Regions from separate parts of the Isoptericola maris genome, predicted to be linked through region 3. Evidence: riboswitches for the same ligand, from Rfam matches in the RefSeq annotation. Region 3 holds a riboswitch; each other region holds the start of a gene.
What was found. A riboswitch is a leader RNA that binds a small molecule or an ion and turns the genes downstream of it on or off. The one in region 3 is predicted to bind cyclic di-AMP.
Positions count from the first base shown of each region.

Region 1: linked by a shared signal. The riboswitch ahead of ACH5HR_RS06535 (M15 family metallopeptidase) and the one ahead of ACH5HR_RS05525 (C40 family peptidase) in region 3 are both predicted to bind cyclic di-AMP.
Region 2: linked by a shared signal. The riboswitch ahead of ACH5HR_RS11135 (C40 family peptidase) and the one ahead of ACH5HR_RS05525 (C40 family peptidase) in region 3 are both predicted to bind cyclic di-AMP.

Region 1 is NZ_JBLUNY010000002.1:495,560-502,569, reverse strand. It holds gene glmS (glutamine--fructose-6-phosphate transaminase (isomerizing)) at 1-770, shown strand, start outside; gene ACH5HR_RS06535 (M15 family metallopeptidase) at 780-1,640, opposite strand; cyclic di-AMP (ydaO/yuaA leader) riboswitch at 1,640-1,792, opposite strand; gene ACH5HR_RS06530 (LLM class flavin-dependent oxidoreductase) at 1,944-2,924, shown strand; gene ACH5HR_RS06525 (VOC family protein) at 2,953-3,687, opposite strand; gene ACH5HR_RS06520 (arginine deiminase) at 3,829-5,085, shown strand; gene ACH5HR_RS06515 (VOC family protein) at 5,090-5,494, opposite strand; gene ACH5HR_RS06510 (TetR/AcrR family transcriptional regulator) at 5,565-6,146, shown strand; gene ACH5HR_RS06505 (ferric reductase-like transmembrane domain-containing protein) at 6,160-7,010, opposite strand, start outside.
Region 2 is NZ_JBLUNY010000006.1:200,348-207,357, reverse strand. It holds gene ACH5HR_RS11155 (MFS transporter) at 1-229, shown strand, start outside; gene ACH5HR_RS11150 (MHYT domain-containing protein) at 286-1,053, opposite strand; gene serC (phosphoserine transaminase) at 1,148-2,275, opposite strand; gene ACH5HR_RS11140 (iron-dependent transcriptional repressor DtxR) at 2,378-3,076, shown strand; cyclic di-AMP (ydaO/yuaA leader) riboswitch at 3,264-3,419, shown strand; gene ACH5HR_RS11135 (C40 family peptidase) at 3,422-4,210, shown strand; cyclic di-AMP (ydaO/yuaA leader) riboswitch at 4,472-4,661, shown strand; gene ACH5HR_RS11130 (C40 family peptidase) at 4,662-5,483, shown strand; gene ACH5HR_RS11125 (universal stress protein) at 5,635-6,576, shown strand; gene ACH5HR_RS11120 (DUF559 domain-containing protein) at 6,724-7,010, shown strand, end outside.
Region 3 is NZ_JBLUNY010000002.1:293,392-300,401, reverse strand. It holds gene clpB (ATP-dependent chaperone ClpB) at 1-203, shown strand, start outside; gene ACH5HR_RS05545 (response regulator transcription factor) at 193-855, opposite strand; gene ACH5HR_RS05540 (sensor histidine kinase) at 852-2,183, opposite strand; gene ACH5HR_RS05535 (hypothetical protein) at 2,276-3,154, opposite strand; gene ACH5HR_RS05530 (ABC transporter ATP-binding protein) at 3,154-3,867, opposite strand; gene ACH5HR_RS05525 (C40 family peptidase) at 4,056-4,925, opposite strand; cyclic di-AMP (ydaO/yuaA leader) riboswitch at 4,927-5,076, opposite strand; gene ACH5HR_RS05520 (septum formation family protein) at 5,402-6,154, opposite strand; gene ACH5HR_RS05515 (exodeoxyribonuclease III) at 6,198-6,998, opposite strand.

The sequences.
Region 1 (7,010 bases), 200 kb from region 3:
AGACGGCCGACACGCTCTTCGCCGTCCGCGAGGTGGAGCGCAAGGGCGGCACCGTCGTCGGCCTCGTCAACGCCGTGGGCTCGTCCATCGCGCGGGAGGTCGACGGCGGCATCTACCTGCACGCCGGACCCGAGGTCGCGGTGGCCTCCACCAAGGCGCTGACGCACATGTCGATCGGGTTCGCGCTGCTGGCGCTCACCCTCGGGCGCGTGCACGACCTGTCGTTCGCCGACGGCCGGCGCATCATCGCCGGGCTGCGGGCGATCCCCGGCCAGATCGCCGAGATCCTCGCCGGCGAGGAGTCGCTCGCCGCCGCGGCCAAGGAGCTCTCGACGGCGCCGAGCCTGTTCTTCGTCGGTCGCGTCCGGGGCTACCCGGTGGCACGCGAGGGCGCCCAGAAGTTCAAGGAGATCACCTACCGGCACGCCGAGGCGTACCCGACGAGCGAGCTCAAGCACGGCCCCCTCGCTCTCATCAGCCCGGAGCTGCCCTCGGTCGCGATCATCCCGGACGACGACCTCGTCGAGCGGAACATCACCGCGGCCCAGGAGATCCGGGCGCGTGGCGGCGCTGTCGTCGCGATCACGCACCCGGGCGTCGAGCTCGGGAACGCGGCGACGGCGCGCATCGAGGTGCCGCGCAACGAGGTCGAGCTCGACCCGATCCTGCTGACCATCCCCACCCAGCTGCTCGGCTACCACGCGGCCGTGGCGCTGGGCGAGGACGTCGACCGGCCGCGCAACCTCGCGAAGTCCGTCACCGTGGAGTGACGCGACCCGTCACGCGGCGGGGGAGAACTCCCAGTGCCACGGCTCGTAGGGTCCCGCACCGCCCTGGCGTGCCCAGGCCGGGTTGGTCCACCCCGCCGCGGGGCCGTGCTCGGCGAGCCAGGCCCAGCGGTCGCCGGCGTACGACTCCGGGCAGATGTCGACCGCGAGGCCCCAGCCGTGGTTGGAGGTGCCCGGGGTGGCCGCGAGGCCGGGCTTCTGCCCCTTGAGCACCACCTGCTGGTCGTAGCTGCGGTAGCCGTCGGTGATGCACATCTGCTCGCCGAACTGCTCGGTGTACGCGTCGTTCAGCGCGGCGAGAGCGGTCGCGGCGTCGGCGCGCAGGAGCACGGCGCCGGCCCACGGCGCGCAGAGGTCGGCCGTGGAGAGGCGGCCGTTGCTGCCCTGCGGGTCGATGCTCGGGTCGCAGCCCGGCGGCGGGACCTGCTCGTCCGGCGCGGCCGGGGCGGGGTCGGCCGGCACGATCTCGATCGAGTCCCGGTCGACGCGGTCGCCGTCCCGGGACACCTTGGCCTCCCGGTCGACGACGATCGCGACGCCGGACCGGGCGGCCGTGCCGGACCTGGAGGCCGACCGGTCGGAGCGCTCGGCGACCGCCCGTTCGGCGGCGGCGAGGGCCGCGGGATCGAGGGTCGTGGTCCCGGTCCCCTCGGCGTTGGCCTCCTCCGGCAGGACGGCCGGGGCGACGACGGCGGACGCCGTGGCGAGCGCGAGGGCGAACCCGGCGCCGACCTTCCCGGGACGTGGTGCCAGTCGTGCCGCCGGTCGCGGGGTCGTGCGTGAAGCACGGGAGGCGCGGGGCTGGGGCTCGGCGAAGTGCCGGCCACGGCGTGCGCGGGTGGAGCGGGTCATCGTCATCTCCTGGCGCCTTCGGGGTTAGCTGTCGGATTCGGGTCGGAGACTGACCCGGCCGCCGCGCGCTGCGCGGTCGGCTTCACCCCAAGGACGCCGTGGCGCCCGTCGTTGGTTCCCCCGCCCCGTGTCTGTTTCGGTCGACGACGCACGGTGACAGGGCTCGGCGCCCGTGCGACGTGCCTCGCGGCGTGGCGAGGCATGCAGAAACGTACCGCGCGGAGGCACCGATTGTCACGAACGCGTAACAGCATGTCCGGCGCTGGCATGATCGCGGGTGAGCCCGACGACGAAGGAGACCACGTGGCACCCTCCGAGACGACGACGGAACGTGCGGTCGGGGTGATGCTGCCCCGGGACCTGCCGGCCGGGGACGTCCTCGACTTCGCCCGGCGTGCCGACGCGCACGGCTTCGACGAGCTCTGGGTGGTCGAGGACCTCGGGTTCCGCGGGGGCACGGCGCAGGCGGCGGCGGTCCTCGCGGCGACCGAGCGGATCCGGGTGGGGGTCGGCGTCCTGCCCGCCGCAGCGCGGAACCCGGCGTTCACGGCGATGGAGGTCGCCACCCTGGGCCAGCTCTTCCCGGGCCGGGTCGACGTCGGCCTGGGGCACGGCATGCCGGGCTGGATGCGGTCCGCGGGGGCGTGGCCCAGCAGCCCGCTCACGCTGCTCGAGGAGCACCTGCGCGCCGTCCGCGCGCTGGTGCGGGGTGACGTCGTCGAGCTCGACGGGACCGCTCGCTACGTCGCGCTGGACGGCGTGCGGCTGGAACCCGCCGTCGTCCCCACGACGACCCCCCGCGTGCTGGCGGGCGTGCGGGGGCCGCGGTCCCTCGCGCTGGCCGGGCGGCAGGCGGACGGCACCGTCCTCGCGGAGCCGTGCGCCCCCGCGTACGTCCGGGCCGCGCTCGGCCACGTCGCCGCCGCGGGCCCGCACCGGGTCGTCACCTACGACGTCGCGGCGGTCGACGACGACGCGGCGCGTGCGCGGGACACGGCACGTCCCGGGCTGGAGTGGATCGGGGAGCCCGACTGGGACCCGCACGTCGCGCCGCTGCCGTTCGCCGAGGAGTTCCGGGCGCTGCGCCGCCGAGCGGGTTCGCGGGCAGAGTTCGTCCGGGACCTGCCGGACGAGTGGCTCGACGACCTCGCGCTGGCCGGGACGCCCGCGCAGGTGCAGGGCGGTGTCGCGGCCCGGTGGGACGCCGGGGCGTCCTGCGTGGTCATGATCCCCGTCGGCCCGGACCCGACGGCGGCTCTCGACGCGCTCGCGCGGGTGCTCTGAGACCGGGCGTCGACGGGCCGGGGCCGCCTCAGCCCCGCCCCAGGACGCAGAAGTCGTTGCCCTCGATGTCCGCGAGGCAGACCCAGGGCACGTCGCCCTGGCCGACGTCGGCGTCCGTGGCGCCCAGCGACCGCAGCCGCTCCACCTCGGCGGCCTGGGAGTCGCCGGGGTACGGCAGCAGGTCCAGGTGCACGCGGGTCCAGGCGGTCTCCGCGGGCGTGCGGACCAGCTCCAGGTAAGGGCCGACGTCCTGGGGGGCGCGCAGCCGGGCGTGGTCGTCGGAGACCTCGTGGACCTTCCAGCCCGTCGCCTCGCCCCAGAACCGAGCCATGGCGCGCGGGTCGGCGCAGTGGACCACCACGGCGGCGATCGGGCCGGTGTCCTGGTAGAGCGGCCGCGGCTCCAGCACGCAGAACACGTTGCCCTCCGGGTCGGCGAGCACGGTCCACGGCACGTCGCCCTGGCCGATGTCCGCCGGCTGCGCCCCGAGGTCGCGCAACCGCGCGACGAGCTCCGCCTGGTGGGCCTGCGACGTCGTGGCGAGGTCGAGGTGCGCGCGGTACCGCACGGTCTCGGGGTCCGGGACCCGGACGACGTCGACGCAGACGGCGGAGGGGTCCGGCCAGTCGAAGCCCGGCGGCTCGACGTTGGCCACCCCGGGGCCCTCGCTGTCGAGGCTCCAGCCGAGCGCGTCGGCCCAGAACCGCCCGAGCGCCGCCTCGTCGCGAGCCTTGAAGTTCACCTGCACGAGCTGGAGTGCCATGGCGCCCGACCCTACCCACGGAGGGCAGCGGTCGTCAGGGTGCGAGGCCCATCCGCGCCTGCCAGGATCGCGAAGAACGGGTGCCCGACGGCGCTGCACGCCACGGCCGAGCAGGCGGGACGGCGTGAGCGAAGGAGAAGCATGAGTGCAGGAGCGAGCGGTGCGGCGACGTACGGCGTCCACTCCGAGGTGGGTCGGCTGCGCAAGGTCCTGGTGTGCTCGCCAGGCCTGGCGCACGAGCGGCTGACGCCGACGAACTCGGACGACCTGCTGTTCGACGACGTGATGTGGGTGGAGGCCGCCCAGCGTGACCACCAGGACTTCGTCGACGAGCTGACCGGCCGCGGCGTCGAGGTGGTCGAACTGCACGACCTGCTCGCCCAGACCATGGCGCTGCCGGAGGCGCGGGCGTGGCTGCTGGACCGCAAGGTGGTGCCGAACCGCGTCGGGCTGGGCATGGTGGAGGGCACGCGCGCCTACCTCGACTCGCTGTCGCCGTCGGATCTGGCGCGGTCCCTGGTGGGCGGGCTGTCGACGACGGACCTGCCGGCGGACTACCGCACGGACTACGTCTCGCTCGCCCAGGAGGCGCCGGACGCCCGCGAGTACCTGCTGCCGCCGCTGCCGAACACCCTGTACACCCGCGACACCACGTGCTGGATCTACGGCGGGCTCACGCTGAACCCGCTGTACTGGCCGGCGCGCAAGGACGAGACGCTGCTGATGAAGGCGATCTACTCCTTCCACCCGGAGTACCGGGACGCGACGGTGTGGTGGGGCGACCCGGAGCAGGACTGGGGCCAGGCCACGCTCGAGGGCGGCGACGTGATGCCGGTGGGCTCCGGCGTCGTCCTGGTCGGCATGAGCGAGCGCACGTCGCGCCAGGCGATCAGCCAGCTCGCCAAGGCGTTGTTCGACGGCGGGGCGGCGGACCAGGTGGTCGTGGCCGGCATGCCGCGGCTCCGGGCGGCGATGCACCTGGACACGGTGTTCACGTTCGCCGACCGCGACCTGGTGACGGTGCACCCGACGATCGTCGACAACATCCGGCCCTACGTGCTGCGTCCGAGCGACCGCGCCCCGGGCGTGGAGGTCACGGACCATGGGGGCACACCGTTCGTGGACGTCGTGGCGCGCGCCATGGGGCTGGACCGGCTGCGCGTGGTCGAGACGGCGGGGGACGTGTACGCCTCGGAGCGTCAGCAGTGGGACTCGGGGAACAACGCGGTCGCCGTCGAGCCGGGGGTGGTCTTCACCTACGACCGCAACACCCTGACCAACGCGGAGCTGCGCCGTGCGGGCGTGGAGGTGATCACGATCGTCGGCGGGGAGCTGGGCCGCGGGCGCGGTGGCGGGCACTGCATGACGTGCCCGATCGTGCGCGACCCGGTCGCCTGAGCGCTCATTCGCGGTAGGCCGCCGCGAACTCGGCCGACGGCTCGATCGGCTGGATGACGTCGACGAGGACGCCGTCGGGCGCCTCCACGATCAGGTGGCGCTGCCCGAAGGGCTCGTCGCGCAGCGGCAGCACGGGCCGCAGACCGTGCTCGTCGACGAGTCGCCGGTGCTCCGCGTCGACGTCCTCGACCTCCAGGTTGAGCAGCAGCCCCTGGACGGGCCGGCCGAACCCGGCGGGCACGGTGGGGTGATCGGCGTCGAGCAGGGCCAGCTCGAAGGTGCCGCGGCGCAGGCTCACGTACCAGTCGGCCTCGAACGTGGTCTCGAAGTCCAGGACGCGGCGGTAGAAGTCGGCGGCGGAGCTGACGTCCGCGGACATGATGACGGGGTAGAAGCTCGTGACGGACATGGCGCCTCCTCGAAGACATACACTGCGTACGTAAACCACTATACATACGCTGTGCATGTCAGGAGGACCCATGCCACGCGCCACCGCCGCAGCGGCCGCCGAGACGGCCCGCCGCCTCGTGGAGATCGCCGCCGACCTGTTCGCCGACCGGGGCTACGCCGCCGTCGCGCTGGACGACGTCGCCGTCGCCGGCGGGGTGACGCGCGGAGCCGTCTACCACCACTACGGCAGCAAGGCAGGCCTCTTCCGGGCGGTGACCGCTCACCTGCAGCGGGAGGTCGCAGCGGCCCTCGTCGCGGCCGCGGAGACCACCGACGCCCCGGCGGACCGGCTGCGTGCCGGGAGCCACGCGTTCCTCGACGCGATCACCGCGCCACGGACGGTGCGCATCCTGCTCGTGGAGGCGCCCGCCGTCGTCGGCTGGCAGGAGTGGCGGGCCCTCGACGCCGAGTCCACGGCCGTGCACCTGCGCGACGCCCTCGCCGAGGCGGGCGTGGGCCCCGCGTTGCTGGACGCGCTGACCGCCCAGCTCTCCGGCGCGATGAACGAGGCCGCGCTGTGGCTCGTCGACCGCGGCGGGGACCCCAGGGCGCGCGAGGCCGCCCACCGGTCGCTGGACCTGCTGCTCGACGCCGCCGTCGCGCGCCGCTGACGGCGAGGCCGGCCTACGCTGACCGGCTGTGCTCCAGCTTCCCGGACTCGTCGCGACCCGGGCGCACCCGCGGGCGGCGGTGCGCCCGCACGACGGCCACGGTGACCGCGACCGCGAAGAGCACGGACCCCGCCCAGACCATCGCCTGCGTGACGTCGGGGCCGGTTCCCTCCGCTCCTGGCGTGCGGCCTCCGTCCCGGCCGGTGGCGGTCGCCCACAGCACCACGACGACGGTCAGCGCGACGGCGCCGCGCCCGACCCAGCGGCCGACGGCGTCGACGACGGTCCGCCCGGCCGTGCGTGCCGGTGCGAGCAGCCGGGCGAGCAGGAGGGCGGCGACCGGGAGCTGGAGCAGCCAGACGGTGGTGCGGAAGGCGCCGTCGTACCAGACGTTCGTCCCGTACAGGAGCGTGTGCCACACGCTGAGCACGTAGACGACGATGATCGACGCGTGCAGCGCCTGCCAGACGCGCGGGCCCATCCACCGGCGCGCGTAGAACGCGAGCCCGAGGGGAACGGCCAGGTAGAGCGCCAGCAGCCCGATCAGGATCGCGATCTGCCCCGTGCCCGAGGAGTACCCGCCGGGGACGAACACGTCGACGAAGGCGCTCCCCACGAGCGCCGGTGCGGAGAGCCCGTCCGCGTTCTCCCGGACCAGCTCGGCGAAGAACCAGAAGGCGTGGGCGAACATCAGACCGATCGTCGTCAGGCTCGTGGTGCGGTGCCACCGCTCGAGCCGTGCCGTCGGGACGGGCAGCCGGGCCGGGCGCCGGGCGGACCGGACGAGCCCGAGCATCACGGTGATCCACGCCCACGCGAGGCCCGACCATCCGAACGCCTGGCACAACCAGTACATCCAGTACA
Region 2 (7,010 bases), on a different contig from region 3:
GCCGATCGGGTCGCCGATCGTCGGGTGGGTCGGGGAGGCCTTCGGCCCGCGCTGGTCGATCCTCATCGGGTCGATCGCCACGCTCGTCGTCGCGCTCGGGGCGACGATCTGGGCCGTGCGCAACTGGCGGCTCAAGGTGCGGTACCGGCTGCTCCGCCGGCCCCACCTCGAGGTCGTCTACCTCGACCAGGCGCCCGCCGTCGAGCGCGACCACGCCCGCGCCGCCTGAGCAGACGGCGCGGGCGTGGTCGCGTCGCGGGCGGTGCGCCCGACGGCCGCGGCGGTTCAGCCCTGCGGGAGGGCGATGCGCTCGGCGAGCCGCTGCCGCTCGCGCATCTCTTCCTCCGTCGGCCACATGAGCACCACGAAGATCAGCGCGACGGTGGTGAGGAAGACCCCGCCGATCAAGGGCGCCAGCAGCTCGGTCGCCGACGTGCCCAGCGGCGCCTCGCCCATCGGGCCGGACATCTCCATCGCGGCCATGCCCGTGTAGTGCATGCCCGCCACCGCGGCCGCCATCACCAGCGCGGCGGCCGTCGACAGCAGCCAGCCCCGGACGTTGACGCACAGCCACAGTGCCGCGGTACCGGCGACGACGGCGATGACCAGCGACGCCGCCACGAGGACGCCGTTGTAGCTGACCTCGCCGCTCATCTGCATCGCGGCCATACCCATGTAGTGCATGCTGGCGACGCCGAGTCCCACCACGAGCCCGCCGCCGAGCAGGTAGACGATCCGGTCGCCGAAGAAGCCGACGATGAACAGGCCGATCGCCACGACGACCATCGCCAGCAGGGCGGACGCGATGGTCTGGGGGATGTCGTACTTGATCGGCATGCCGTGCACGGTGAACCCGAGCATCGCGATGAAGTGCATGACCCACACCCCGGTACCGCCGATCGCGACCGCGCCGATGGCGAGCCAGACGCTCTTGGCGGCCACTCCCGTCGCCGCGCGTGCCCGCGACGTCGCGGAGAGTCCCGTCAGGCAGCCGATGAACGAAGCAATGTAGCCCGCCAGTGGCGTCAGCATCCCGTATGTGAAGTGGTCCATCCCCGGCATCCTCTCTGACGCGTCACGCATGTCGTGTATGCGAGATATGTCGGGAAGGCTAGCAGGAGAGCGGGTGAAATTCTCGCTCAGTAGATCACGCGAGGCGGTCGACGAGATAATCTACGCAGTTGACCAGTGCCTCGACGTCGGACGGTTCCACCGCGGGGAACATCCCGACCCGGATCTGGTTGCGGCCCAGCTTGCGGTACGGGAAGACGTCGAGCACCCCGTTGTCCCGCAGGTGTCCGACGACGGCGCTCGCGTCGACCGCGGCGTCCAGGTCGATCGTCCCCACCACGGTGGACCGCTCCGCCGGATCTTCGACGAACGGGGTCGCCCAGTCGCGGGACCCCGCCCAGCCGTAGAGGATCTCGGCGGAGCGGGCGCAGCGCGCCGTCGACCACGCGAGCCCGCCCTGGCCGAGGATCCACTCGACCTGGTCGGCGAGCATCACGAGCGTGCCGACCGCCGGGGTGTTCAGCGTCTGGTCCTGCCGCGAGTTCGCCAGTGCCGTCGTCAGCGACAGGAACTCGGGCACCCAGCGGCCGCCGCCGGACGGCTCGACCTCGGCGGCCCGCTCGATCGCGGCCGGGCTGCACAGCGCGAGCCACAGGCCGCCGTCGGCCCCGAAGGCCTTCTGCGGGCCGAAGTAGTACACGTCCGTCTCACGGACATCCACGGGCAGGGCGCCCGCGCCCGACGTCGCGTCCGTCAGGAGGAGCTGGTCGCTCCCCGCCGGCCGGCGAACCGGCGCCATCGCACCCGTCGACGTCTCGTTGTGGGGAGAGGCATAGACGTCCACGGCGTCCGACGGCGCGAGGTACGCCACGCTCCCCGGTGCGGCCTCGACGACCTCCGGGTCGGCCAGGAACGGTGCACGGCGCGTCGAAGCCGCGAACTTGGCGCCGAACTCGCCGAACGTCGCGTGTTGGGCCCGCTCACGGACGAGAGACGCCGTCGCCACCTCCCAGAACGCCGTCGACCCCCCGTTGCCCAGCACGACCTCGTAGCCGTCGGGAAGGTCGAAGAGGTCCGCGAGGCCCGCGCGCACCCGGCGGACCAGGTCCTTCACGGCAGGCTGCCGGTGCGAGGTGCCGAGCACGGGCCGGGCCGGGTCCCCGGCCGCACCCAGAGCCATGACCTGAGCCGTGCGAACCTTCGACGGACCGGAGCCGAACCGGCCGTCCGACGGCAGCAGCGACGAGGGGATCTGCAGGGTCATATGGGCTCCGTGGCTCGTGGTGTGTCCGTTCGCACGTGCGAGGACGTTCGAACGGTGACGTGTGCGAATAGACTAGGCCCGGGCCTCAAGACGGGAGTGGACGTGACCGACCTGATCGACACCACCGAGATGTACCTCAAGACGATCTACGAGCTCGGTGAGGAGGGCATCACGCCGCTCCGTGCACGGATCGCGGAGCGCCTCGGTCACTCGGGGCCCACGGTCTCGCAGACGATCGCGCGGATGGAGCGGGACGGCCTGGTGATCGTCACGGGCGACCGTCACCTCGAGCTCACGGACGACGGCAGGTCGAAGGCGACCCGCGTCATGCGCAAGCACCGGCTGGCGGAGCGGCTCCTCACCGACGTCATCAAGCTGGACTGGGAGCACGTCCACAACGAGGCGTGCCGCTGGGAGCACGTCATGAGCGACCTCGTCGAACGGCGCCTCGTCACACTCCTCGACCACCCGCACCACGACCCCTACGGCAACCCGATCCCGGGACTGTCCGAGCTGGGCGAGCAGTACGAGGACGTGCCGTTCCTCGACGGCGTGCAGTCCCTGCCGACCTTCCTGCGGGGCGGCTCCGACGAGGTGACGGTCGTGCTGCAGCGCATCGCCGAGCCCGTCCAGGTCGACGACGAGTTCCTCGCACGGCTGGCGAAGGTCGGGCTGCTGCCTGGCACGCGCGTCCAGGCGAGAGCGATCGGCGACTACTACGCCGTGCAGGCCTCGGGCGCCGACGAGGGCCTCGAGCTGCCCGAGGACCTCGCCAAGCACCTGTTCGTCGCGGCGCGCTGAGCGCGTTCCGGGCGGCGTCTCCCCGGTGCTGCGGAAGGCGGGTCCAGGTGCTGCGCGGAGGCCGTCCACAGGGTCGTGATCGGAACGTGACATCGCCAGCCGGTTCGGGTACGGTCGGACACGCTTGCGGGAGATTCCTCCGGCGAGTACCGGGACGGACGCCTAACCCTGCCGCCGTCCTGGTTTCCACGAATGACCGCTGGCAGGAGCGGGGGACCCACTTTCGGGCACCGGAGACGGTGTCCTTGGGGTGAAGTCGTCGAGAGCGCGAGTTCTCGGTGGCCGGGTGTTTTCTCCCACCCGAACCCGACAGCTGACCTCGTAGGCGACAAGGAGAGGTTGAACGTGACTGCTCGCACCACGCGTGGCAAGCACCGTGCCGCACGCCGTCCCGTGCTGGCTGCGCCGTCCGCGGCTGCTGGCCGTCGGGCCGCCGTCGTGGCCACCGCTGGTGGCCTGCTCGTCTCGACCATCGGTGGCGCCACCGCAGCACAGGCCGCTCCGGTCGACAACGACGCGGCCAACAAGCTCAGCACCGTCGACCTCGGCGCGCTGACCGACCAGGCTCGGACGGCCCTCGAGGCGGCCCCTGTGGTCACCGTCGACGCCGACGCCAAGATGTCCGTCGAGAAGGTCACCCCCAAGATCGCCAAGGCCGCCGAGATCAAGGCGGCACCGGAGCCGGAGCCGGAGCCCGTCCGCGAGGTCGCCCCGTCCCGTTCGGGTGAGCGCACCGCCGTCGACACGAGCAGCAGCGAGTCGTCCTCCTCCTCCACCCAGGCCGCCGCACCGGCCTCGGCCAACGGCTCGTCCATCATCTCCATCGCTTCGCGCTACGTGGGTGTCCCGTACGTCTCCGGCGGCACGTCGCCGTCCGGGTTCGACTGCTCGGGCTTCACGCAGTACGTGTTCGCGCAGGCCGGCGTCTCGCTGCCGCGCGGTTCGTCGGACCAGCGCTACGCGGGCACCGTCGTCTCGCGCTCCGCCGCGCAGCCGGGCGACCTCATCTGGTCCCCGGGCCACATCGCCATCTACGCCGGCGGCAACACGCAGATCGACGCGCCGCGTCCCGGCAAGACGATCCAGTTCCGCAACATCTGGCAGTCGAACCCCACGTTCATCCGCGTGGGCTGACGCTTCCACGACACCGACGAGGCCCCGCCGCGCACCTGCGCGGCGGGGCCTCTTGGTGTCTCGGGGCGGGAAGGGCCGCTGAGCGTCCGGGGCCGCGCGGACGGGGAACTGTCCGGGCGGCGTGATCACGGGCTTCAGCGGGGCGTCCAGCGGGTCCGGGAGGCCTCCAGCGGGCTGCGTCACGGATCACCGTGACCTAAACGTGACATGGCCGCCGAGATCCGCTACGGTTTCCACGTCCGGTCGAGAACTCTTCCGGATCCTGACCGGACGCCGAGTCCTGCCACCGGTCAGGGACCAAGACCGCCGGCAGGAGCGGGGGACCCACTTTCGGGCACCGGAGACGGTGTCCTTGGGGTGAAGTCGTCGAGAACGAGAGTTCTCGGTGGCCGGGTGATTTCTCCCACCCGAACCCGACAGCTGACCTCGTAGGCGACAGGAGAGGGAACACGTGAACGCACCTACCAGGACGCGCGGCAAGCACCGTGCCGCACGCCGCCCGATGCTCGCCGCTCCGTCTGCGGCTGCCGGTCGTCGTGCCGCCGTCGTCGCCACTGCTGGTGGTCTGCTCGTCTCGACCATCGGTGGCGCCACTGCGGCGCAGGCCGCTCCGGTCGACAACGACGCGGCCAAGAAGCTCAGCACGGTCGACCTCGGCGCGCTGACCGACCAGGCTCGTACCGCCCTCGAGTCGGCTCCGGTCGTCACCGTGGACGCCGGGGCCAAGATGTCCGTCGAGAAGGTGACCCCGAAGGTCGCCAAGGCGGCCGAGATCAAGGCGGCACCCGAGCCCGAGCCGGAGCCCGTCCGCGAGGTCGCTCCCTCCCGGTCGGCCGAGCGCACCGCCGTCGACTCCAGCACGACGAGCGCCGACACCTCGGCTGCGAGCACTGAGTCCGCAGCGGCCCCCGCCGCGGACGGCTCGCGCGGCTCGCAGGTCGCCTCGATCGCCGCCCGGTACATCGGCACCAAGTACGTGGTCGGTGGCGCCTCGCCGTCCGGGTTCGACTGCTCGGGCCTGGTGACCTACGCCTACGCCCAGGTCGGCGTGACGTCGCTGCCGCGTTCGTCCAGCCAGATGCGTAGCTCGTCCGCCACCACCGTGGTGTCGCGCGCCGAGGCGCAGCCCGGTGACCTCATCTGGTCGCCCGGTCACATCTCGATCTACATCGGCAACGGCCAGCAGATCGAGGCCACGCGTCCGGGCGGGTGGACGGTCCGCCAGTCCGGCATCTGGCAGTCCAGCCCGGTGTTCCTCCGGGTCACCGGCTGAGGCTTCCTCTCCAGCATCACCGACGCCCCGACGTTCCCTGCGAACGTCGGGGCGTCGTGCTTCCCTTTGCTACACCTTGCGGGCGTCTTTCGATATCCTTGAACTAAGGTGGCTCCGGACGGTGAGGTCCGGACATGACGGGAGGCGCGACATGACACGTCCAGAGGTCGTCCTGGTGGGCGTCGACGGCTCGACCGCGAGCCTGCACGCCCTGGACTGGGCCGCGGCGTACGCCCAGCGGGTCGGATGGGGGCTGCACATCGTGTGCAGCTACTCGCTGCCCTCCTTCACGGCGGCGTCGCTCGACGGCGGATACGCGGCACTCGACGACACGGCGATCGCCGAAGGTGCCAAGGCAGTGCTCGCGGAGGCCGAGGCGCGGGTCGCACCGCTCGGCGTCCCGGTGCAGGGCACGGTCGCCACGGGGGACGCGGCGGGTGTGCTCGTCGAGATGTCGTCCGAGCACTCGCTCGCCGTGGTGGGCACCCGCGGCCGTGGCGGTTTCACGGAGCGTCTGCTCGGCACCGTGTCGTCGGCGCTGCCGGCGCACGCGCACTGCCCGACGGTCGTGGTCCCGCACCGTGAGGGTGCCGACGACCCGCGGCGCCGCGACGGTGACACCGTCCACGAGGTCAGCCGGATCGTCGTCGGCGTCGACGGTTCGCCGACGTCCGAGGTCGCACTGCGGTACGCCGTCGACCAGGCGAAGTCGTGGGATGCCGAGCTGGTCGCAGTCGCCGGCGTGCCGCTCGGGTCGGGCGCCGGGGTGCTCGCCTGGCTGCCGTCCCAGATCGATCACGAGCAGGTGCTCGCGGACGTGGAGGCGGGGCTGGACGTGATCGTCGACCAGATCCAGGCGGAGCATCCGGGCCTCACGATCAAGCGCCACGTGCTGGACGGGTCGGGGGCCGAGCTGCTCACCGAGTTCTCGTCGGCGGCCGACCTCGTCGTGGTCGGCTCACGAGGGCGTGGCGGCTTCCGCGGGCTGCTCCTCGGCTCGACCAGCCAGGCGGTGCTGCACCACTCCCAGTGCCCGGTGCTGGTCGTCACCCGTCGCTGCGACGAAGAGATGCAGGCCGACCCCGCCGCCTGACCCCCGTGATGTTGTGGGCGCGATTTCTGGCCTGATATGCCCCTTTTGGGGGCATCCACGGCCCAGAAATCGCGCCCACAATCGATGGTCGCCCGGGGCTGTGGATAGGCGACCTCGCCGAGGTGCCCGTTCTGGCACGGTCGGTGCATGTCGACGCCCGATCACAGAGCCGCCTCGCCCTTCTCCGTGCGATCAGCGATCGGCCGCGGTACCTCCGCCGAATCGCTGCGTATCGGCGACTCCTTGGCGGCTCCCTTTCACGGCGTCCGTGTCCCGGGCCCGCAGCACCAGGACTTCCTCACCCGCTGCCGCGCCCTCGCGACCGTGCTGGACGACTCCGTCGCCTTCAGCCACGGGACGGCACTGCGCCTGCTCGGCGTCGACGTGCCCTGGACGATCGCCCAGGACGACGCGCTGCACGTCATCTCGTCGAA
Region 3 (7,010 bases):
CGGCGCGCGAATGGCTCGCGCTCGAGGGGTTCGACCCGGCGTACGGCGCCCGCCCGCTGCGGCGTCTGGTGCAGCGCGAGATCGGCGACCGGCTCGCCCGGCTCCTGCTCTCTGGGGACGTGGCCGACGGCGACGTCGTCGTGGTCGACCGCGACCCGGAGGGCGGGGGCCTCACCGTGGCCCCCGAGGTGCTCAACGCCTGACGGAGCCGGCGAGCCCGTGCTCGAACGCCCACACGACGAGCTGGACGCGGTCGCGGGTGCCCGTCTTGGTCATGGCGCGGCCCAGGTGCGACTTCACGGTGCTGGGCTCGAGGAACAGCGCGGCGGCGATCTCCGCGTTGGACGAGCCCTGGCACAGCAGGGTCACGATCTCGTGCTCGCGCGGGGTCAGGAGGGCGGCCGCGCCGTCGTCGCGGGCGGCCGGCGCCCGGCGACGGGCGAACTCGTCGAGGACCCGGCGCGTGAGCGAGGAGTCCACCAGGCCGTCGCCGGACGCCACCCGCCGGACGGCGTCGACCAGCACGTCCGGGTCGGCGTCCTTGAGGAGGAACCCGCTGGCGCCGGCCTCCAGCGCGCCGAACACGTAGTCGTCCAGGTCGAACGTGCTCACCACGAGCACGGGGACCGGGTCGGCGACGCCGGGGCCCGCCAGCTCCCGCGTCGCGGTGATGCCGTCCCCGCCGGGCATGCGCACGTCCATGCAGACGACGTCGGGGCGCAGCGCGCGCACGACCTGGACGGCCTGCGTGCCGCTCGATGCCTCGCCGACGACGTCGATCCCCTCGCTGCCGAGGATGACGGCGAACCCTGCGCGGACGACGCTCTGGTCGTCCACCAGCACGACGCGGGTCATGAGGCCTCCTGCGTGACGACGGCGCGGGGGACCGTCAGCCGCACCCGCCAGGCGCCGTCCGGCGTGGCGCCCGCCTCCAGGGTCCCGCCGACGAGCACGGCGCGCTCCGACATGCCGATGAGGCCGTGCCCCGGTGGCGCGGCACGGGAGCTCCTGCCGTCGGCCGCCGTGCGCGACGCGCCGCCGGGCACGGTCACCCGGTTGCGGACGGTGAGCACGAGCTCGGCCGGCCGGTGGTCGAGCACGACGGTGACGGGCTGCCCGGGGGCGTGGCGACGGGCGTTCGCGAGGGACTCCTGCAGCACCCGGTAGACGGTGCGCTGGGTGTGGGGCGGGACGTCCCGCTCCTCGCCGCGGGTCTCGTGGTGGACGTCGGCGCCCGTGGAGCGGGCGAGCGCGAACAGCTGCGGCACGTCGGCGAGGGTCGGCTGCGGCGCGTCCCCGTCGTTGCCGTCCCGGCCGTCCGGTCGGTCCCCGGACCGCAGGAGGCCGACGACGAGCCGCAGGTCGTCCAGGGTGGAGCGCCCCTGGGTGCGGATCCAGCGCAGGGACTCCCGGGCGCGGTCCGGGTCGGTGCCGACGAGGCGTTCCGCCGCGGCGGCCTGGACGACGATCCCGGACAGGTGGTGCGCGGCGATGTCGTGCAGCTCGCGCGCCATGCGGTTGCGCTCCTCGAGCACCGCGCGGGAGGCCAGGGCCTCCCGTTCGCGCTCCGCCTGCTCGGCACGTCCGCGCAGCTGGGTCTCGAGCTCCCGGCGGGTGCCCACGTACACACCGATCAGCGTCGCGCCCACGTACGCCACCAGCGCCGAGAGGAGCCCGGTCCACAGCTGGGTCGCGGCCGTCCCGGTGGCGGGCAGGTGCTCGGGGACGGGCCCGGTGAGCACGAAGCCGAGGAGCGTCTGCACCACGGCCGCGCCGCCGGCCCACCCGAGCGCGACGTGTCGCCGGGCGTACGCGCCCACCGAGTAGGCCGCGACGAGCGTGGCCGGCGCCTGGAACGACATGATCGGGGACATGACGGCCACGAGGGCCACCTGCGCGCCCGCGACGAGCGCGAGGCACAGCAGCGGTGACCGCCGGCGCAGCGTCAGGAACATCGCCTGGGCGACGATCACGGCGACCACCGCGAACCGGCCGCGGCCCTCGATCTGCGCCGCGTCGGTGCCCTGGTCGACGAGCAGGACGACGACGTCGTCGAGCGCGATCTTCTCGACCACCAGGAAGAACGCGATGGTCAGCACGGCGACCACCGCTCCGAGGACGGCGTCGCGGCCGACGGGCGTGGTGGGGTCGGCGCGGAGACGCCGGCGCAGGGAGCCGATCACGCGAGCTGCCTCTCGTCCGTCGGGTGCTGGGGCCGAGACTACCGGCCGGAGATACCGGGCCCGCAGGCCGGGTGCCTCCGGACCGGGCGGTCTCAGAGGAGGTCGCGGCGGCGGAACGTCACCGCTCCGGAGCCGAGCACGACGGCGACCCACGCCGCGAGCCCGGCGAGGGCGGCCGCCACGCCGATCGTCTCGGTACCGCCGAGCATGCCGCCGGCGCCCTGGCCGGCCGAGGCGAGCGCCCCGATGGTCAGCGGCAGCCACGACATGGCCGACGACCCACCGGCGGACAGCAGCGCGACGATCGCCTGGACCATGGGTTCGACGAACGCGAGCGCCACCACGACGACGATCGCCGCGACCTGTCCGCGCACGAGGACGCCGATGCCGAGGCCGAGCCAGGTGAACGCCACGAGGACGCCCAGGCCGCGTGCCCAGATGCCGAGGATCTCATCGGCACCGACGGCCAGCTCGGCGCCCGGGGCGGTCAGCACGGCCGTCGCGAGGCCGAGGGCTGAGACGAGTGCGAGCGCGACGCCGATCACCAGCGCTGCGACCGCCGTCGCGGTCGCCTTGCCGAGCAGGATCCGGGTGCGGGAGGGCACCACGAGAGCGGTCGGGACGATGCCGCCCGTGCGGAAGTCGGTGGTGCCCGCCAGCGCACCCAGGATCAGCAGGCAGAGCGTCACGACACCGACGGAGCCGGTGCCCGAGGGGCCGTTGCCGAGCAGGTCGAGCATGCCGCGCTGGACCGTGGCGTCGCCGACGTCGGTCAGGGCGCCGAGCTCGGGCATCAGGTCCGCCGAGGGCCCGGCGGAACCGGTGGACGCCGCGAACGCGTCGAGGCCCTGGAGCACACGGGGCATCAGGATGGTCAGGGCCTGGACGAGCGCGGCGCCCGCGACGGCGACGATCCCGATGACCCAGGGAGAGCGGGTGGAACGGAGCTTGAGCATCTCGGCACGGAACATCAGCGCACTCCTGCGGTGGTGGCGGTCAGGTCGAGGTAGACGTCCTCGAGGGAGGAGTCCTGGACGAGCTCGTCGAGCGGGCCCGCGGTGATGACGCGGCCCTGGCCGACCACGACGACGTCGTCGGCCACCTGGGTGACCTCGGCGAGGACGTGGCTGGCGAGCAGGACGGCGCCACCGCCGTCGGCGAAGGACCTCAGCATCTCGCGCAGCCAGCGCATACCTGCGGGGTCGAGGCCGTTGGCGGGCTCGTCGAGGACGAGGATCCCGGGATCGCCGAGGAGTGCCGCGGCGAGGCCCAGACGTTGCCGCATGCCCAGCGAGTAGGTGCGGACGCGGCGGTCGGCGGCGGGCGTCATCCCGACGATCTCCAGGACGTCGTCGACCCGGCGGGCCGGTATCCCGCCGGCCAGGGCGAGGATGCGCAGGTGGTCGCGGCCGGTGCGTCCGGGGTGCAGACCCCCGGCGTCGAGGAGCGCGCCGACGGTCCGCGCGGGGTCGTCGAGGTCGCTGTGACGGCGGCCCTGGACGAGGGCCTCGCCGGCGGTGGGCGCGGCGAGGCCGAGCAGGACGTGCAGCGTCGTGGTCTTGCCCGCGCCGTTCGGGCCGAGCAGCCCGACGACGCGTCCGCTCTCGACCGTGAGGTCGACGCCCTGCACGGCGTCGAACGTTCCGTACGACTTGCGCAGGCCGGTGATCTGTATGGCGGGCACGTGTTCCCCTCTCGTGTGTCCGCGCCGGTGCGGTGCGGTGCCTCCAGACTGGCCGGGGCGACGCCGTCGTCGCTTCTGGCGGGAGGGGGAACGTGGGCTACGACTTTTGGTGGAGGCCTCGCGGCAGAACGGGCTGGGCCCGCACTCCGGGGGAGTGCGGGCCCAGCCTGACGTGCCGTCCGGACGGTTCAGATGCGGATGAACGTCGGGTTGTTCTGCCACATCTTGCGCTTCACGACGCCGACGCCGGGACGCGCCGACTCGATGATCCTGCCGTTGCCGGCGTAGATGGAGACGTGACCCGGGGTGTAGACGATGTCGCCGGGGCGGGCCTTGGACCGCGAGACCGCCTTGCCGGCCCGCTTCTGTGCGGACGTCGTGCGCGGCAGCTTCTTGCCGACCGCCTTCTTGTACACGTACGAGGTGAAGCCCGAGCAGTCGAACCCGGACGACGGGCTGGTGCCGCCGTAGGAGTAGCGGTGGCCGACGTAGCGGTTGGCCACCTTGACGACCTTGGCGCCGCGGCTCTGCTTCGCCTTGAGCGTGATGGTGCGGTGCTTCTTGACCTTGGCCAGCCCGGTCGACCTGGCGGGCACCACGGTCAGGCGGATCCGGTTCTTGCCCACGTCGTAGCGCTTCAGGAGCGGCTTCATGCGCACGATGCCGTTCTTGTTCAGCTTCTTGACGTTGACCTTCTTGCCGTCGACGAAGAGCCGGACGCGGCCCTTCACGGCGTCGCCGCCCTTCGTGACCTGCACGGTGAACTTGGGGCGGGTCTTGCCCTTGCCCTGCTTGGCGGTCTTGCGCGAGACCGACGCCTTGACGACGGGCTTCGACTTCTTGGCCGTGATGACGCCGTGGCCGGCGGTCGGCAGGTGTGTCGTCGAGACGGTCGCCGCGGTGGGCGAGGGCGCTGCCGACGCTTGCCCGGCTCCGGCGACGACGGTGCCGCCGGCGAGCGCGGCGGACAGGGCGATGGCGACGGTCGAGCGTCGCAGGCGCGGCATGCGCGCGGTGGTGGCGCCCTGCGGGCGCGCAGCACTGTGGTGCATTGACATGGCGACCTCTCCAGCCTGCGAGATGAGCTGTCGGATGAGGCCGAGAAGTGATGGCCCGCCGTCGTGAGACGGCTTAACCCCGAGGGCGGCACGAGTCCGCCCGAAGAACGTGGTTCTCCCGCTGCTGCCGTGGGTTCGGTGATGTCGGGCCGCCGGCAGCACTCGGCTTGCGGCCCGACCGTTCACCCCGGACATGGGGCGACCCGGGCACGCTAGCGGCGAGTTCCTCGCAGATCACAATCAGATAACGATGGGTTGTGGGGCCACTCGGGGAGAAGGTGTGAAGAAATGCGTCGGCGGGCGCATTCCTCCTCGATACGGCAAATCGCTCTATTTCTCGCCACACAGGGACGGATCGACGCCCGATATATCACGAGTGCCCGATGAGAGCGCCACCATCCGAGGGCTGCGGGGTACCGTTCTCGCAGGTCATGCCGAGACCTTCACAACTCGGGGCGAGGCGCGCCGATCTCGGCTCACTCGAGCAGGCTGCCCGTCCGGGGAGCGGGCCAGACGCCGACGCACAGACCTGCTCGGTCGCCCTCGGCCCACGACTCCTCGCTGGGAGTCCACAGCACCCAGGTCAGGTCGGCCACGTCGTCGGAGCCTCTCGCTCCCGCACCGAGCAGCTCCGGGGTGCACCCGCGTGCGGCACGCGCCACCACGACGTCGGTGCCCGGCCACACCTCGTCGGCCGCCGAGTCGTGCCGCCCCACCACCTGCGCCGTGTGCTCGTCCCGGCACGGGACCACCTCGACCGTGTCCACCGACGTCGAGCCCGGGATGTCGGCCACGCACGAGCCCAGCACGAGCTGGACCGCGTGAGCCGAGGTCGGCTCGACGACGTCGGCTGCCACCGGCTCCCACGCGCGGTCGTGCGCCCGGTTCGCCCACCACGAACCCCCCGCGGCCACCGCCACGACCAGCACCACCACGGCCAGCACCGAGAACACCCAGACCCGTGCCCGACGGCGGGCGGCGGCGCGGTCGGCCGGCGTCGGCCCGCCGGGAGCTCCCCAGCGCGCCCCGTACGCGGCCGGGTCCTCGGGCACGACCGGCTGGTGGACCGCCGCGGACCGGCCTGCCGGGGTGCCGCCGTCGGACCCGCGGTGCCCCGGGCCTGGCGTCCCCTCCGGGCCCGGCGTTCCCTCCGGGCCTGGCGTCCCGGCCGGCCCCGGGCCGGGCGAGACGAACAGCGGGTCCTCGGAGCGGTCGGGAACGTCGGTCATGGGAACAACCTAGAGCGTGTCGATCGATCTGCCGGCGCCGCGGTCAACCGGCGAGGTCCAGCACGACCGGCACGTGGTCGCTGGCGACCTTGCCGCGCCGCTCGTCCCGGTCGATCGCCACCGACGTGACGCGGTCGCGCAGCGCCGGCGAGGCGTAGGCGAAGTCGATGCGCATCCCGCGGTTCCGCGGGAACGCGAGCTGCTGGTAGTCCCAGTAGGTGTAGGTGTGCTCGGCCGGCAGGTGCTCGCGGGTGACCTCGGTGTACCCGGCCTCCTCGAACGCCGCGAAGGCCGCCCGTTCCGGGGCGGAGACGTGCGTGTGCCCCTCGAACGCGGTCACGTCCCACACGTCCGTGTCACGGGGGATCACGTTCCAGTCGCCCAGCAGGCCGACCTGCGCCCTCGGGTCGGCCTGCAGCCACGCCGCGGCGTCCGCGCGCAGCCCGTCGAGCCAGGCGAGCTTGTACGCGTAGTGCGGGTCCGTCAGCGCACGCCCGTGCGGCACGTAGAGCGACCAGAGCCGCACGCCGCCACAGGTCGCGCCGATCGCGCGCGCCTCGACCCGCGGCTCCTGGCCTGGCTTGCCGAACGCCGGCTGGTCGGCGAACGACGTCGCGACGTCCTCCAGGCCCACGCGGGAGACCATCGCGACACCGTTCCACTGGTGGTACCCCGTGTGCGCGACCTCGTAGCCCGCCGCCTCGAACGGGGCCACCGGGAGCTGGTCGTCGCGGCACTTCGTCTCCTGCAGCGCGAGCACGTCGATGCTCGAGCGCTCCAGGAACGCCAGCACGCGGTCCAGCCGGGTCCGCAGGGAGTTGACGTTCCACGTGGCGATACGCACGCACGCACCCTA